DNA from 3 places in the Pseudarthrobacter sp. S9 genome. Region 1 is predicted to be linked to each of the others. Evidence: riboswitches for the same ligand, from Rfam matches in the RefSeq annotation. Region 1 holds a riboswitch; each other region holds the start of a gene.
What was found. A riboswitch is a leader RNA that binds a small molecule or an ion and turns the genes downstream of it on or off. The one in region 1 is predicted to bind S-adenosylmethionine.

Region 1 (4,866 bases):
ACCCGGTTGTAGATCGAGGTGTCGGCGTTGGCGGCGGACTGGCCGTGCCGGATCATGATGATTTTCCCGGGCGCACTCATAAACTCCAAGCATAGGCCCGGCCGGGCAGGCAACCGGGCCGCCGGCCGGGATCAGGCAACTACCGGCAACTGCAGGCAAGATAGGAACATGTTGGTTCCCTCCCGCCGTCGGCTGCGGCTAGAAGTGTGGATAGTCCTTGGGCTGTCGCTGGGGCAGTCCGCGGTGTACTCCGTGGTCCAGTTGCTGGACAAGATGACCAAGGCGCCCCTGGCGCAGGGGACGTCAACGCTGAACCGTTCGCAGAGCACCCGCGAATATTTCGACCTCACCTACCAGTTGCTGGACATCGTCTTCGCCCTGGTCCCGGTGGTCCTGGTGATCTACTTCCTCACCGAGCACCGGCCGGCCGGCGGGCACGGCGCTTCGGCGTTCCGGCAACTCGGCTTCAACTTCGCCCGGCCCGGCAAAGACCTGCTGCAGGGGCTGGGGCTTGCCGCCCTGATCGGTATTCCGTCCCTGGGCCTCTACGCCGCCGGGCGGCAGTTGGGAATCACGACGGCGATCATCCCCAGCGCGCTCGACTCCTACTGGTGGACTGTGCCGGTGCTGATCCTGTCCGCGATCCGGCACGGGATCGTGGAGGAAGTGATCGTGGTGGGCTACCTGCTGGACAGGCTCGGGAAGTTCGGCTGGAGCATGCCACTGGCGGTCTTCGCCAGTTCGATGCTGCGCGGCAGCTACCACCTGTACCAGGGCTTCGGGCCGTTCATCGGCAATGCAGTCATGGGCGTGGTCTTCGCCCTGATCTACACCCGGACCCGGAGAGTGATGCCGCTGGTGATCGCCCATGCCGTGCTGGACACCGTGGCATTCGTCGGATTCAGCCTATTCGGCAAGGCCGTCGGCCTGGGCTGAGGCCCCGGACGTCTGGCCCTGGACGTCTGGCCCTGGACGTCTGGCCCGAATGTGGGGCACCGAACGGCATTAGCAGCCGGGGCTTAACTGATGGGGCCTAAATGATATCGGCCGCCATCTGATGGGTGACGTCATTGGCACCCGCTGATGGCGGCCGAAGTGTAGGGCAGTCCGGGCGTCAGATCGTGACGGCCCCGGATGCTGTTTCGAAGGTGACGGAGAGGATGCCCGGCGTGCCATGCGGCGCGATCCAGTTCACGGCAACGTCTTCCAGCGGCTTCTCCACCGGCTCGCCCAGCCATTCCGTGACGCGCTCTGCCGAGCCGGCAATGGTCAGCGCGGACATCTTGACGTTGCTGTCGTAGGCGTTGGAGGGGTGAAGCTCCGGATCGCCCTCCCACTTGAGCATGTAGGGGACCTGGGGGTCGGCCATGAGTCCGAGGATGCCGATCTGTTTCCAGACCAGCTCTCGGCCGTCGGGGAACTTCCGGTTGCCGTTGACGGCGGCGCGGCCGAGCCGGTCCTCGAAGGGCGCGAGGTCGTCAACCTCGACGCACCATCCCATCCAGCCGCCGCCCGCTTCGGAGCGGGCCCGGACTGCCTGGCCGAAGGGGGCCTTGTCCGAGGCCGGGTGGTTGAGGACCTCCACGACTTCCAGGTACTTGTGTCCGGCGAGCGGAATAATCATGTTGCGTGTCCCGAATCGGGGGTGCACTCCGCCCTTCACGGCTTCGACGCCGAGGGCGGACGCAATACGTTCGGTGGTGGCTGCCAAGCCATCGTGTTCACAGGCGTAAGAGACGTGATCCATGCGCATGACCTCATCTTGGCACTTTGTGATGGAGCTCTCAGCTTAGGTTCCCCTAACCGTGATGGGATGTCATCCGGCTGCCGCCTGTGGCACACGGGCAACCGCCGTCTTTGCGCAGGTTTCGGGTTCCTGACGCACCCACACAGCTTCCGCCATCTTCTTTTTCGTCACAAAGCTATCCAGCGCCGGATTGGCGTTCCTACACTGAGGCCAGGTCATGAGTGCCAGCACACAGCCCGGGCTTGCTGGCCGGCAACCCTCGTATCGCGGTGGGGTGCCCCGGGTGAGGGCCTGGCTGCCCGGCGCCCGCCGGAGGGCAAGCGCGGCGCCTGGCGGGACGCCGTGCAGCCCAACACCAAGCTGTTCTTCGGCGAGGTCGTGTCCAACCCCCAGGACGTGCTCCACATCGAAGGCGTCTCCCGGGTTGCGCACGAGGCCGGGGTGCCGCTGATCGTGGACAACACGCTGTCCACCCCGTACCTGATCCGGCCGATCGAGTGGGGTGCGGACATCGTGGTCCACTCCGCCACCAAGTACCTCGGCGGACATGGCGCCGCGATCGCCGGCGTGATCGTGGACTCCGGTAATTTCGACTTCGGCAAGGACCCGGAGCGGTTCCCCGGCTTCAACACCCCGGACCCCACCTACAACGGCCTGGTCTACGCCCGCGACCTCGGCAAGGACGGCGCGCTGGGCGCCAGCCTCTCCTTCATCCTCAAGGCCCGGGTCCAGCTCCTGCGCGACCGCGGCTCGGCGGTCTCTCCGTTCAACGCCTTCCTCATCGCCCAGGGCATCGAGACCCTGAGCCTGCGCGTCGAACGCCACGTGGCCAACGCCAGCAAGGTGGCCGAATGGCTCGAGGCCAGGGACGACGTCGAATCCGTCGCCTATGCCGGGCTGCCGTCCAGCCCCTGGTACGAGCGGGGCCGCAAAGTACGGGCCCAAGGGGACCGGCGCCGTCGTGGCGTTCAACATCGCCGGCGGAGCGGAGGCCGGCAAGCGCTTCGTCGACGCCCCCGAGCTGCACTCGCGCGTGGCGAACATCGGCGACGTCCGCTCCCTGGTGTTCCACCCGGCGTCGACCACCCACAGCCAGCTGACGCCGGAGCAGCAGGAGATCGCCGGCGTCACCCCGGGCCTGGTGCGGCTCTCGGTGGGCCTGGAGCACATCGACGACATCATCGCGGACCTCGACGCCGGATTCCGCGCGGCCAAGGGCGCCTGAGAACCGCCGCCTCCCGGCGTCCCGGCAGCGGCCGCGACGCCGGGAGTCATGCTCCGTGAGTCACATAGCCGTCACAATCTTCGCCACAACGGTGCCTCAGTTCGTAGACTCATAGGAGGTCATGAGTGCCAGTGACAGCCCCGGCTTGCTGGCCGGCAACCCTCCTTTTGCGGCGGGGTGCCCCGGGTGAAGACCTGGCCTGCCGGTCAGCTGACGGCGGGCAAGCGCGAAGTTAGGTCCTCACATGACGATTGCCGTCACCCGCAGCGGTGCACCCGGAACGAAAACCTCCAACGACTCAGACGACCCCGAAAACTCCGAGATCGGAACCGCCCAAGCCGTACCCGACGGGACCGTCCGGTACCTCCGGGTCGGCGGCCTCGACCTCGAATCAGGATTCCACCTGCCGGACGTCGTCCTCGCCTACGAGACGTGGGGGACCCTCAATGCGGACGGTTCCAACGCGGTCCTGATCGAACACGCCCTGACCGGAGACACCCATGTGACCCGCGGCGCCAGCGAGGAGCCCGGCTGGTGGGAGCAGCTCGCGGGACCCGGCGCCCCCGTGGACACGGACAGGTACTTCGTCGTCTCGATCAACATCCTGGGCGGCTGCTACGGCTCCACCGGCCCCTCGACGCCGGCCCCCGACGGACGGCCGTGGGGCTCCAGGTTCCCGCTGGTCACCCTGCGGGACACCACCGCGGCCGAAGCCCGGCTGGCCGACGCCCTGGGCATCGGGAGCTGGTATGCCGTGCTCGGCGGCTCCCTGGGCGGGGCACGTGCGCTGGAGTGGGCCGTCAGCTACCCTGAGCGGGTCAAGCGCTGCGCCGTGATTTCCGTGGGGGCCAGCAGCACCGCCGAACAGATTGCCTTCGCGCAGGCCCAGACCCTGGCCATCCGCCAGGACCCCAACTTCAACGGCGGGGACTACTACGGCGGCCCGGAACCGGAGGCCGGCCTCGCCCTGGCCCGCCGCATCGCGCACATCACCTACCGCTCCGCCGCCGAACTGCACGGTCGGTTCGGCCGCAACGCCCAGGAAGCCGAGGCGCCGCTGGAAGCGGGATCGCTCGCCGGGCGCGGACGCTACCAGGTTGAAAGCTACCTGGACCACCAGGGCAACAAGCTCGTCCGGCGCTTCGACGCCAACAGCTACATCGCCATCACCGAGGCGCTCATGAGCCACGACATCTGCCGCGGACGCGGACCCCTCGAGGAGTCCCTGGCGCCGGCCACGGCCGAGTTCCTCGTCGCGGCGGTGGACTCGGACCGGCTGTATTTCCCGGCCCAGTCCCGTGAGCTCGCCGAGGCCCTTCCGGGCGGGGCGGCCCTGCACATGATCGAGGCGCCGATCGGCCACGACGGCTTCCTGACCGAAATCGGCCAGCTCAGCGGCCAGCTGCGCCGGATCTTCTTCGCCTAGCGCCTATGCCGTCGGCTTCGTGGCCCGCCCGATCGGCGGCGTCGTGTTCGGCCACTTCGGTGACAGGTTCGGCCGCAAGCAGCTCCTCGAGCTCAGCATCATCCTGGTGGGCGTCTCCACTTTCCTGATGGGCTGCCTCCCCAGCTTTGCGCAGATCGGCTACTGGGCCCCGGCCCTGCTGGTCTTCCTGCGCTTCGCCCAGGGCTTCGCCGCCGGCGGTGAATGGGGCGGCGCCGTCCTCCTCGTCGCCGAGCACAGCCCCAGCAAGTCCCGCGGATTCTGGGCCAGCTGGCCGCAGTCCGCCGTTCCCCTGCGCAACCTGCTCGCCACCGGCGTGCTGTTCACCCTCTCCTCCACACTTTCCTCCGCGGACTTCCTCGGCTGGGGCTGGCGTGTGGCCTTCTGGCTCTCCGCCGTGATCGTGATCATCGGCTACTACATCCGCACCAAGGTCAGTGACGCCCCCAT
Region 2 (4,866 bases), 1.7 Mb from region 1:
ACGCCACCTACCTGCACGGCCGCGGCGCGCACTATGTCCTTTGCGTCAAGGGAAACCAAAGGAGCCTGCAGCGGCAGCTGAAAGCGCTGCCCTGGAAGGACGTACCCGTCGGGGACCGCCAGCGGTACCGCAGCCACGGCCGCACCGGTTCCCGGGTCATCAAGGTCGTCACCATCGAGGCCGGCATCCTCTTCCCCCACGCGGCCCAGGCCGCCCAAATCACCCGCCGGTCCCGTCCGCTCACCAGCCGGAAATGGAGTGTTGAAACGGTCTACATGATCACGTCCCTGCCGGCCCGGAAAGCCAGCCCCGCGCAGCTCAACGCCTGGGTCCGCGGGCACTGGACGATCGAGAACCGGCTGCATTGGACCCGGGACGTCACGTTCGCCGAGGATGGTTCCCAGGTGCGCACGGGCAACGCGCCGCGGCTCATGGCCTCGCTGCGGAACCTCGCCATCAGCCTCTACCGGATGGCCAAAACGACCAACATCGCCAAGGCCACCAGACACACCGCCAGAAACGCCCACCGGGCCCTCAGACTCGCACGAATCAGGCCATCACCAGCGACTTTGCATTAGCCCTGAAGTGGGTAGACGGTTAGTTCAGGTAGGCTGGGTGAATGCCGAGACCGGATTTTCCGCGGACGGTCCTGGACTTCCAGGCGAGGTTCGGCGACGAGCAGGCTTGTCTGGACTACCTGTTTGAATGCCGCTGGCCTGAGGGCTACGTTTGCCCCCGCTGTCAGGGGCGGGTCGTCTGGCCTGTGGCCGCGCGCGGACTGTGGGAATGCGCCGGGTGTCACTACCAGGTCTCGCTGACCGCCGGCACGGTACTGCACAAGACCCACACCGCCCTGCATCTGTGGTTCTGGGCGGCCTACCTGATGACGACGGGTACCCCGGGGATCTCCGCCAGGCAGTTGCAGCGTCAGCTCGGACTCACCAGATATCAGACGGCCTGGACCATGTTGCACAAGCTGCGCCGGGCCATGGTGAACCCCGAACGAACCCTGCTGACAGGTGATGTCGAGGTCGACGAATGCCAAGTAGGCGGCCGTGAGACCGGTCGGCGCGGCGGCAGGAACCTCGCAGCCAAAGCCGCACTGGTGGTCGTCGCGGTGGAAGTGCGCGGCATGGGCTCCGGGCGGGTACGGATGAAGGTGATCCCCGACGCCTCCGGCGAGACGCTGTGTGGTTTCATCGCCGAAACCGTCGCTCCGGGCGCCATAGTGCACACGGACGGCTGGATGGGATACGCACCGTTGGCCAAGAAGGAGGACTACGACTACCGCCCGCGCTCCCAGCGGGCCGCCAAGAAGGTCGGTGATACCGACCCGGTCCTTCCCCGCGTGCATCGCGCGATCAGCAACTTCAAGTCCTGGCTCCGAGGAACCCACCGCTCAGTGAGCAACGAACACCTGCAGGTGTACATGGACGAGTTCACCTTTCGGTACAACCGGCGTGGCACACCCATGGCAGCTTTCCAGGCCCTGCTCGGCCTCGGCACCCAGCAGGCACCCACCACCTATCGCCAAATAGCAGAACAGGGCCCGGGGCCAAACCACGACCTGAGCTAACCGTCTACACACTAGCCCTGATATCCAGAGTCCTGAGACCATGGGATATCCAATTCCTTAGTTGAATTTCCGGCAGCCCTCAGCGCTGAACCGGACGAAATTGTTGGAGATCAGATCCGGCCGCATAAATGGGCCAGGTCTTGGGGACAGAGTTGAGTTATTTCCCGGGTCGGCCCGGACGATCGTCCACAGCCTGCATGACGGGACCGGGCGCACCCGTGACGGGCGCTGCCTGCACTTTCCGGGCATTGAACGGCGCATTTTCAGCGCAATGCAATAGCCCCCCAGCGTGTTGTTTTGCATTCTGAGACCTTCTGGAGACCTAAATGGATCAGCACTCCCAGTAAATGCGATCGCTCTCATGAAGCACCCGAGTAGGCACTACTCGAACTACGCGGCCCCGAATTAGGGTCCCAAACAAGTAGTACTCACATTTCCCTGTCAACTACCCGGAATAACTTTCTGTGATCAGCAACGCGGGTCATCTTTCGTCCGTTCCGGCGCCTCGACCGGGCCCGATGTGACTTGCGTTTGATCCCGCGTTTGATCCGGCGGGGCAGGTGGCCCGGTTACGGAACATGACGACGGTGGCGGTGCGGGCCGGCGTCGGAAGTGTTACGTTTTTGGGGAGTAATGAGAACCGGCGCCAAGCCCTGACTGGCCGGTCGGCAACCCTCCCTTTCGCGGCGGGGTGCCTCAGGTGAATACTCGGCATATCGACCATTCGAGCTGCAAGCGTGAAAGAAGGAGATCCGTCGTGCCTGACGCGTCCGCACCCGCTGCCCCTGGCGCAGCACCCGCCCCCGTCTCCCCCGGCCCGGCATCCGCTGAGGAGAAGCTGGCCTACCGCCTGTTCACCGGCCCCGACGACCGCGCCTTTTGTGAGCGCGTCTCGGCGGCCCTGGCCGAGGGCTACGTCCTCCATGGAAACCCCTCCGCCACCTTCAACGGCAGCTCCGTCATCGTGGCGCAGGCCGTCGTGCTTCCGGCCGCGATCGCCAGCGCGGACGCCGCCGTCGCCAACGCCGTCGAGGACCTGGACGGCGACGACTTCGGCTCTGCTGAGGCATTCGAGGGCCACGCATGAGCTACGCCGGAGACCTCAGCCCGCAGGAGGCCTGGGCCAAGCTCGAGGCCGGCGCCATCCTGGTGGACGTCCGCACCGAAGGGGAATGGGCGCACATCGGCATGCCGGACACCACGTCTGCGACGGAACGCCGAAACGATCCGTTGTTCATCCAGTGGACCTTTGCCGGCGGTATCCCCAATCCGCAGTTCGTGGAGCAGCTCAAGCAGCAGGCGCCGGAGGACACCGCCGTCGAGCTCGTGTTCCTGTGCCGTTCCGGCGCCCGGTCCATCGCCGCCGCGATCGCCGCCACTGAGGCCGGCTACACCTCATACAACGTCCTCGAGGGCTTCGAAGGCGAGACCGACCGTTTCGGCGATCGGACCGTCAACGGCTGGAAAAACCGCGGCCTGCCCACCAACCTTGGAAAGAATTAAGTGACTTTCAATCCCGACGCCGCCGGCTGGAGCCCCGAAACCCAGGCAGTCCGCGGCGGCCTTGACCGCTCCAATTTCCAGGAAACGTCCGAGGCCATCTTCCTCAATTCAGGCTTCGTCTACGAGTCCGCGGCCGCCGCCGAGCGTGCGTTCACGGGCGAGGACGAGCGTTTCGTCTACTCCCGCTACGGCAACCCCTCGGTCGCGACCTTCCAGGAACGGCTGCGGCTGCTCGAGGGCACCGAGGCATGCTTTGCGACGGCGTCCGGCATGTCCGCCGTCTTCACCGCCCTCGGCGCGCTGCTGGGGGCAGGGGACCGCGTCGTCGCCGCCCGTTCGCTCTTCGGTTCCTGCTTTGTGATCCTCAACGAGATCCTGCCGCGCTGGGGCGTCGAGACGGTCTTCGTGGACGGCCCGGACCTGGATCAGTGGCGCGCGGCCTTGGCGGGACCCACGACGGCCGTGTTCTTCGAGTCGCCGTCGAACCCGATGCAGGAAATCGTGGACATCGCCGCCGTGAGCGAACTGGCGCACGCCGCCGGCGCCACGGTTGTGGTCGACAACGTCTTCGCCACCCCCCTCCTGCAGCGCTGCGGGGACCTCGGCGCGGACGTGATCGTCTACTCCGGGACCAAGCACATCGACGGGCAGGGCCGCGTGCTCGGCGGGGCGATCCTGGGCACCAAGGAGTTCATTGACGGACCCGTCAAACAGCTCATGCGCCACACCGGCCCGGCGCTGTCGGCCTTCAACGCCTGGGTCCTGACCAAGGGCTTGGAGACCATGGCGCTGCGCGTCAAGCACTCCTCGGCCTCGGCCCTGCGCCTGGCCGAATGGCTCGAGGAGCAGCCCGCGGTCAGCTCGGTGTTGTACCCGCTGCTGAAATCACACCCGCAGTACGAGCTCGCGGCGAAGCAGATGAGGGCCGGCGGCACCGTGCTCACGCTGGAGCTTTCCCCGTCACCGGGGCGCTCCGCGAAAGAGGCCGCCTTCGCGCTGCTGGACGGGTTGCGGATCATCGACATCTCCAACAACCTGGGGGATTCGAAGTCCCTCATCACGCACCCGGCCACGACGACGCACCGGGCCATGGGTCCGGAAGCCCGCGCGGCGATCGGGCTCAGCGACGGCGTCGTCCGGCTTTCCGTGGGCCTGGAAGACGTCGAGGACCTGATCCGCGACCTCGGGCAGGCGCTCAAACAGATCTAGTGGTGTGTCTCAGTTTTGTTTGACGGCTTCGAGTGCGACGCGGCCGCGGGCGACCTTTGCAAGGATGCTGTCGGCGGTCGCGGTCCAGACCAGGGGCTTGGGCTCGTTGTTGTGGGAGGCGAGGTAGTCCTCGATCGCTGCGATCAGATCCGGTACGGAGTGGAAGGCGCCGCGCCGCAGGGCCTTGTCGGTCAGCTCGCGGAACCACCGCTCGACCAGGTTCAACCAGGACGAGGAGGTCGGGGTGAAATGCAGGTGAAACCGGGGATGTTTGTCCAGCCAGGCTCTGACGTTGGCGTGTTTGTGGGTGGCGTAGTTGTCCAGGATCAGGTGCACGTCCAGTTCTGCCGGCACGTTCTTCTCAACCGTTTTGAGGAACGCCAGGAACTCGCCGTGCCGGTGTTTGGGCAGGCAGGATCCGATCACCTTGCCGGTGGCAACGTCCAGGGCGGCGAACAGGGTCGTGGTGCCGTTGCGCTTGTAGTCGTGGGTCATCGTTTCCCCGCGGCCCTTCTTCATCGGCAGCGAGGGCTGGGTCCGGTCCAGCGCCTGGATGGAGGACTTCTCGTCCATGCACA
Region 3 (4,866 bases), 1.8 Mb from region 1:
GCAGCAGCGCCCCGGCCGGGCCGGCGGAAACGGCCCCAGCTACCTCGCCGGTGCACAGCATTGCGGCCAGCGTCAGATAGCCGCCCGTAAGTGCTTTACCCACGCACATGATGTCCGGGACGACCCCTGCGCGGTCGGCCGCAAACAACTCACCGGTGCGGCCGAAGCCGGTGGCGATCTCGTCGAAGATCAGCAGCAGCCCGTGCCGGTCCGCCACCCGGCGAAGCACCCGCAGGCACTCGGCCGGATAGGCGAACATGCCGCCGGCGCCCTGGAGTATCGGTTCCACGATGATCGCCGCCAGCTCCCCGGCATTGGTTTCGGCCACCCTTTCGAGCTCAGAAGCCCACAACTGAACGGTTTCAGCAGTGGCGGTTGTTCCGGCAGGCGGACGGGGCGCAAACACGTTGCGGGCCAGCAGACCGGGGAAGGCCGCATGCATGCCGTCCACGGGATCGCAGACTCCCATCGCCGCGAAGGTGTCGCCGTGATAGCCGCCGCGAAGGCTCAGGAAACGCTGCCGCCGTGGTCTCCCGGATGCGGTCTGGAACTGGACCGCCAGCTTGAGCGCCACCTCCACGGAAACCGAACCCGAGTCCGCCAGGAACACTCGTTCCAAGCGCGCCCGGCCGGGAGCTGACGGTGCCATGTCCACGAGCCGCTCGGCCAGTTCCACAGCCGGGGCATGGGTCAGGCCACCGAACATGACATGGCTGAAATCGTCCAATTGCCGCTTGGCGGCGGCGTCCAACACAGGGTGGCGGTAGCCGTGGATCACAGACCACCACGACGACATGGCATCCAGTACGACATGGACGGTGCCCTCTTCGTCCCGGAGCCGCAGCCGCATGCCGTCGGCCGCTTCCACTTCCCACAGCGGAAGGCTGGAACTGGCGGGCGCATAGGGGTGCCAAAGACGCGCCCGGTCCCTCTGGATCAGGTTCATTGAACAAGCACCCCGTGGCGCGAACACTCCGCGGTCCAGCCCGTCGGCGTGACCTGGACCTTCATCCGGCGCCGGCACAGCCCGCAGTAGCGCGGCGGTTCCAGCCGCAACAGTTCCCCGCAACGGCGGTGAGAGTCCGACGTCGGGCTCTCACCTTGCGCCGCCTGCTCGCCGCAATGCCCGCAGTAGGTTTCCGCGATGACGAAGTTCACAGTGACTTCTGGAATTCCTTGATGGGCATGTTGAGCTCCACCAGGAGATTCAGGTCCGCATCGGCCGGGCGGCCGAGGGTGGTGAGGTAGTTGCCCACGATCACCGCGTTGATTCCGCCGAGCAGCCCCTCGCGTGTTCCCAGGTCGCCGAGCGTCAGTTCGCGGCCGCCGGCGTAGCGGAGCACGGTCCGGGGCATGGCAAGCCGGAAGGCGGCAATCGCGCGCAATGCGTCCTTTCCGTCCATGATCCCCTGGTTTTCCAGCGGGGTCCCGGGCCGGGGATTGAGGAAGTTGAGCGGGACCTCGTGCGGTTCCAGCGCGGCGAGCTGGGCCGCGAGTTCGGCTCGTTGCTCCAGCGATTCACCCATCCCGATCAGGGCTCCGCAGCACAGCTCCATGCCGGCGGCCTTGACCATGCTGCACGTTTCGAGGCGCTCCTCGTAGCTGTGTGTGGTGACCACTTCCGGGAAGTAGCTGCGGGCCGTTTCGAGATTGTGGTTGTACCGGTGCACGCCCCACTCGGCGAGCTGATCCACTTGGCGCTGGGTGAGCATGCCCAGTGAGCAGGCAATGTTGATGTCCACCGCTTCATTGATGCGGTCGATCGCAAACTTGATCTGGTTCATCAGCTTGATGTCCGGTCCGCGGACAGCCGCGACGATGCAGAATTCCGTGGCGCCGGTGGCTGCGGTTTCCTTCGCGGCCTTGACCAGTTCCGGGATGTCCAGCCACACGCCGCGGACCGGGCTGTCGAAGAGCCCGGACTGGCTGCAGAAGTGGCAGTCCTCGGGGCAACCCCCGGTCTTGATGGAGATGATGCCCTCCACCTCCACGTCTTCGCCGCAGTGTTTCAGACGGACTTCGTGGGCGAGCTGAAGAGCGGCCGGGAGGGCATGGTCGGGGAGGCGCAGGATCTCCAAGAGCTGCGGCTCCGTGAGCCCGACGCCATTCTCCAGCACCTGCCGACGCGCGGTTTCCAGAATTTCGTAGCGGGTTGCCTGAAGGTCTGCCTGAATCGTCATTGATTGTCCTCTGCACATGGTTCGAAATTCCGTGAATAGGTCACAACCGACGCTAGTTCTGCCGTCATGGACCGTTTTTGTCGGGTGCCTACAAAAAGGCTGTGCCAGTTTTGCAGGGTGACAGCACGAGCCCCGGCCATCGCATAGGTTGGCTCGTCAGTCGTCGTCGCCCGGCTCAGTCCGCCGTCGCGCTGTTCCAGGGGACGTGTTGGTACAGTTGATGCCAGCTTCAAGAGATGTGGCGCCAAGCTCCGACTTGCCACGCACCAACCCCATGTTCGCGGGTGGTTCGGATGAGGAAGCGGCCCCACCCGGACCAAAGACAACCGGGCGGGCAAGAGCAACTCCACAAGGAGCAGGCAATTGCCGTACCAGGAATATTCCAGCGCCGCCGGCTTCACCGGCGCCCACACCAGGGAAACCCTTCACCAGCCCACGGCCCCGCCGCACTCGTTTCGGGTGATTCCCGGCGTCGATCTCACCACGGGGACCGTGAGCTTTCTGGTGGACGGCGAACTTGAACGCCACTGGTATCCCGAGCCGCACCGGATCGCGGAGGCGCTGGCAGGGGCCGTCCGGCCCGCGCGGTGGCACCCGGCGACGCGGGTTCTGACCCTCACCGTTGCGGCCGCGGGACGCCGCTCAGGGATCGAAAAGCACTTCAGCTTCGGCCGGGCAGACCAAGGGCTGTTGTATTAATCCGTCTTCAGCACGGCCAGCAGCGAGCTGGCTTCCTGGCGGGTGCTGCCTGAGCTTTCGATATGGGCGAGCCCGGCCGGGATTGCCCGGCCCTTCTTGCGCATCGCGGTGGCCCAGAGCCGGCCGGCGCGGTACGAGGAACGCACCAGCGGTCCGCTCATGACGCCCAGGAAGCCGATCTCGTCCGCTTCCTGCTGCAGGTCCACGAACTCCTGCGGCTTGACCCAGCGGTCCACCGGCAGGTGCCGCTCGCTCGGGCGCAGGTACTGCGTGATCGTGATCAGGTCGCAGCCGGCGTCGTGCAGGTCCCGGAGCGCCCCGGAGATCTCCTCCCGGGTCTCGCCCATGCCCAGGATCAGGTTGGACTTCGTCACCATGCCCAGCCTGCGGCCCTGCGTGATGACGTCCAGGGAGCGGTCGTAGCGGAACGCCGGGCGGATGCGCTTGAAGATCCGCGGCACGGTCTCGACGTTGTGCGCGAACACCTCGGGCCTGGAATCGCAGATCGCCGCGATGTGTTCGGGCTTGCCGGAGAAGTCCGGGATCAGCAGCTCGACGCCGGTGCCCGGGTTCAGCTCGTGGATCTTGCGGACCGTCTCGGCGTAGAGCCACACGCCCTCATCGGCGAGGTCGTCGCGGGCCACGCCCGTGACCGTGGCGTAGCGCAGCTGCATGGCCTGGACCGAGCGGGCCACCTTGGTGGGCTCGAACACGTCCACGGGGGAGGGCTTGCCGGTATCGATCTGGCAGAAATCGCAGCGCCGGGTGCATTCGGAGCCGCCGATCAGGAACGTCGCTTCCTTGTCTTCCCAGCACTCGAAGATGTTGGGGCAGCCGGCCTCCTCACACACGGTGTGCAGGCCTTCCTTCTTCACCAGCTTCTTGAGCTGGACAAACTCCGGGCCCATCTGGACCTTGGCCTTGATCCATTCCGGCTTCCGTTCCACCGGTGTGGCCGCATTGCGCTGCTCAATGCGCAGCATCTTCCGGCCTTCTGGTGCCAGTGTCACAGTAGAGCTCCTTCGCGGGTTGCAACGAGGGCATCCTCGTGTTTGCGGACCACCACGTCCGCAGGCAGCTGCTTGTGCCGTTGCCAGGCGTCCGAGTAGTCAACAAAGTCCGGGGCGAAGCCAATTTCGGAAAATTCCAGAGTCATGACGTTCCTTGTATAAGGGAACCGGTCACCACAGTTGTGGTAATTGCGGTTTTGCGGGTTGGTCAGGTTACTTGTTCAGCGTTGGGGGTAGGTAGGCGATGCAAGCCCAGATGATCACGCCCATGATCAGGCTCGCACTGACCAGGACAATCCAGTCAGCGACAGACAATCGCTTGGCTCCAGGCTGCCCAGGTTTGGTCTTCACCATGGCACTTCCTGGAAACCACGGCGTTCCCTGTTATTGGTTCTTGGACCTAGCATTCGACGACGTTGACGGCGAGTCCGCCCATCGCGGTTTCCTTGTACTTGGAGCTCATGTCCTTGCCGGTTTCGCGCATGGTGACAATGACCTCGTCGAGGGACACCCGGTGCGAGCCGTCGCCCCACAGCGCCATCTTGGCGGCGTTGATGGCCTTGGCCGCGGCAATCGCGTTGCGCTCGATGCAGGGGATCTGCACGAGCCCGCCGATCGGGTCGCAGGTCAGGCCGAGGTTGTGTTCCATCGCGATTTCCGCGGCGTTTTCGACCTGCTGCGGGGTGCCGCCCATGACTTCTGCCAGGCCGGCAGCGGCCATCGACGACGCCGAGCCCACCTCGCCCTGGCAGCCGACCTCCGCGCCCGAGATCGAGGCCTGCTCCTTGTACAGCACCCCGACGGCGGCCGCGGTGAGCAGGAACTTGACCACTACGTCGTCGCGGTCGGCCTGGGTTGCCTTGTCCATGCCGGGCGCGAAGTGCAGCGCGTAGTAGAGCACGGCGGGGATGATGCCCGCGGCACCGTTGGTGGGGGCGGTGACCACCCGGCCGCCGGAGGCGTTTTCCTCATTCACG

Region 2: linked by a shared signal. The riboswitch ahead of ACQCSY_RS11390 (DUF1737 domain-containing protein) and the one ahead of ACQCSY_RS03045 (O-acetylhomoserine aminocarboxypropyltransferase/cysteine synthase family protein) in region 1 are both predicted to bind S-adenosylmethionine.
Region 3: linked by a shared signal. The riboswitch ahead of ACQCSY_RS11565 (hypothetical protein) and the one ahead of ACQCSY_RS03045 (O-acetylhomoserine aminocarboxypropyltransferase/cysteine synthase family protein) in region 1 are both predicted to bind S-adenosylmethionine.

What each region holds. Positions count from the first base shown of each region.
Region 1 covers NZ_CP189576.1:635,360-640,225, reverse strand. The annotation lists gene ACQCSY_RS03060 (histidine phosphatase family protein) at 1-80, opposite strand, end outside; gene ACQCSY_RS03055 (CPBP family intramembrane glutamic endopeptidase) at 169-936, shown strand; gene ACQCSY_RS03050 (VOC family protein) at 1,115-1,753, opposite strand; SAM riboswitch class IV at 1,961-2,076, shown strand; partial or broken gene ACQCSY_RS03045 (O-acetylhomoserine aminocarboxypropyltransferase/cysteine synthase family protein) at 2,078-2,972, shown strand; SAM riboswitch class IV at 3,090-3,205, shown strand; gene metX (homoserine O-acetyltransferase MetX) at 3,217-4,398, shown strand; partial or broken gene ACQCSY_RS03035 (MFS transporter) at 4,403-4,866, shown strand, end outside.
Region 2 covers NZ_CP189576.1:2,383,271-2,388,136, reverse strand. The annotation lists gene ACQCSY_RS11400 (ISAs1 family transposase) at 1-578, shown strand, start outside; gene ACQCSY_RS11395 (IS1595 family transposase) at 620-1,576, shown strand; SAM riboswitch class IV at 2,206-2,320, shown strand; gene ACQCSY_RS11390 (DUF1737 domain-containing protein) at 2,334-2,663, shown strand; gene ACQCSY_RS11385 (rhodanese-like domain-containing protein) at 2,660-3,079, shown strand; gene ACQCSY_RS11380 (O-succinylhomoserine sulfhydrylase) at 3,080-4,288, shown strand; gene ACQCSY_RS11375 (IS630 family transposase) at 4,298-4,866, opposite strand, start outside.
Region 3 covers NZ_CP189576.1:2,423,266-2,428,131, reverse strand. The annotation lists gene ACQCSY_RS11575 (adenosylmethionine--8-amino-7-oxononanoate transaminase) at 1-946, opposite strand, end outside; gene bioB (biotin synthase BioB) at 1,155-2,180, opposite strand; SAM riboswitch class IV at 2,408-2,527, shown strand; gene ACQCSY_RS11565 (hypothetical protein) at 2,544-2,879, shown strand; gene lipA (lipoyl synthase) at 2,876-3,889, opposite strand; gene ACQCSY_RS11555 (hypothetical protein) at 3,886-4,035, opposite strand; gene ACQCSY_RS11550 (L-serine ammonia-lyase) at 4,290-4,866, opposite strand, start outside.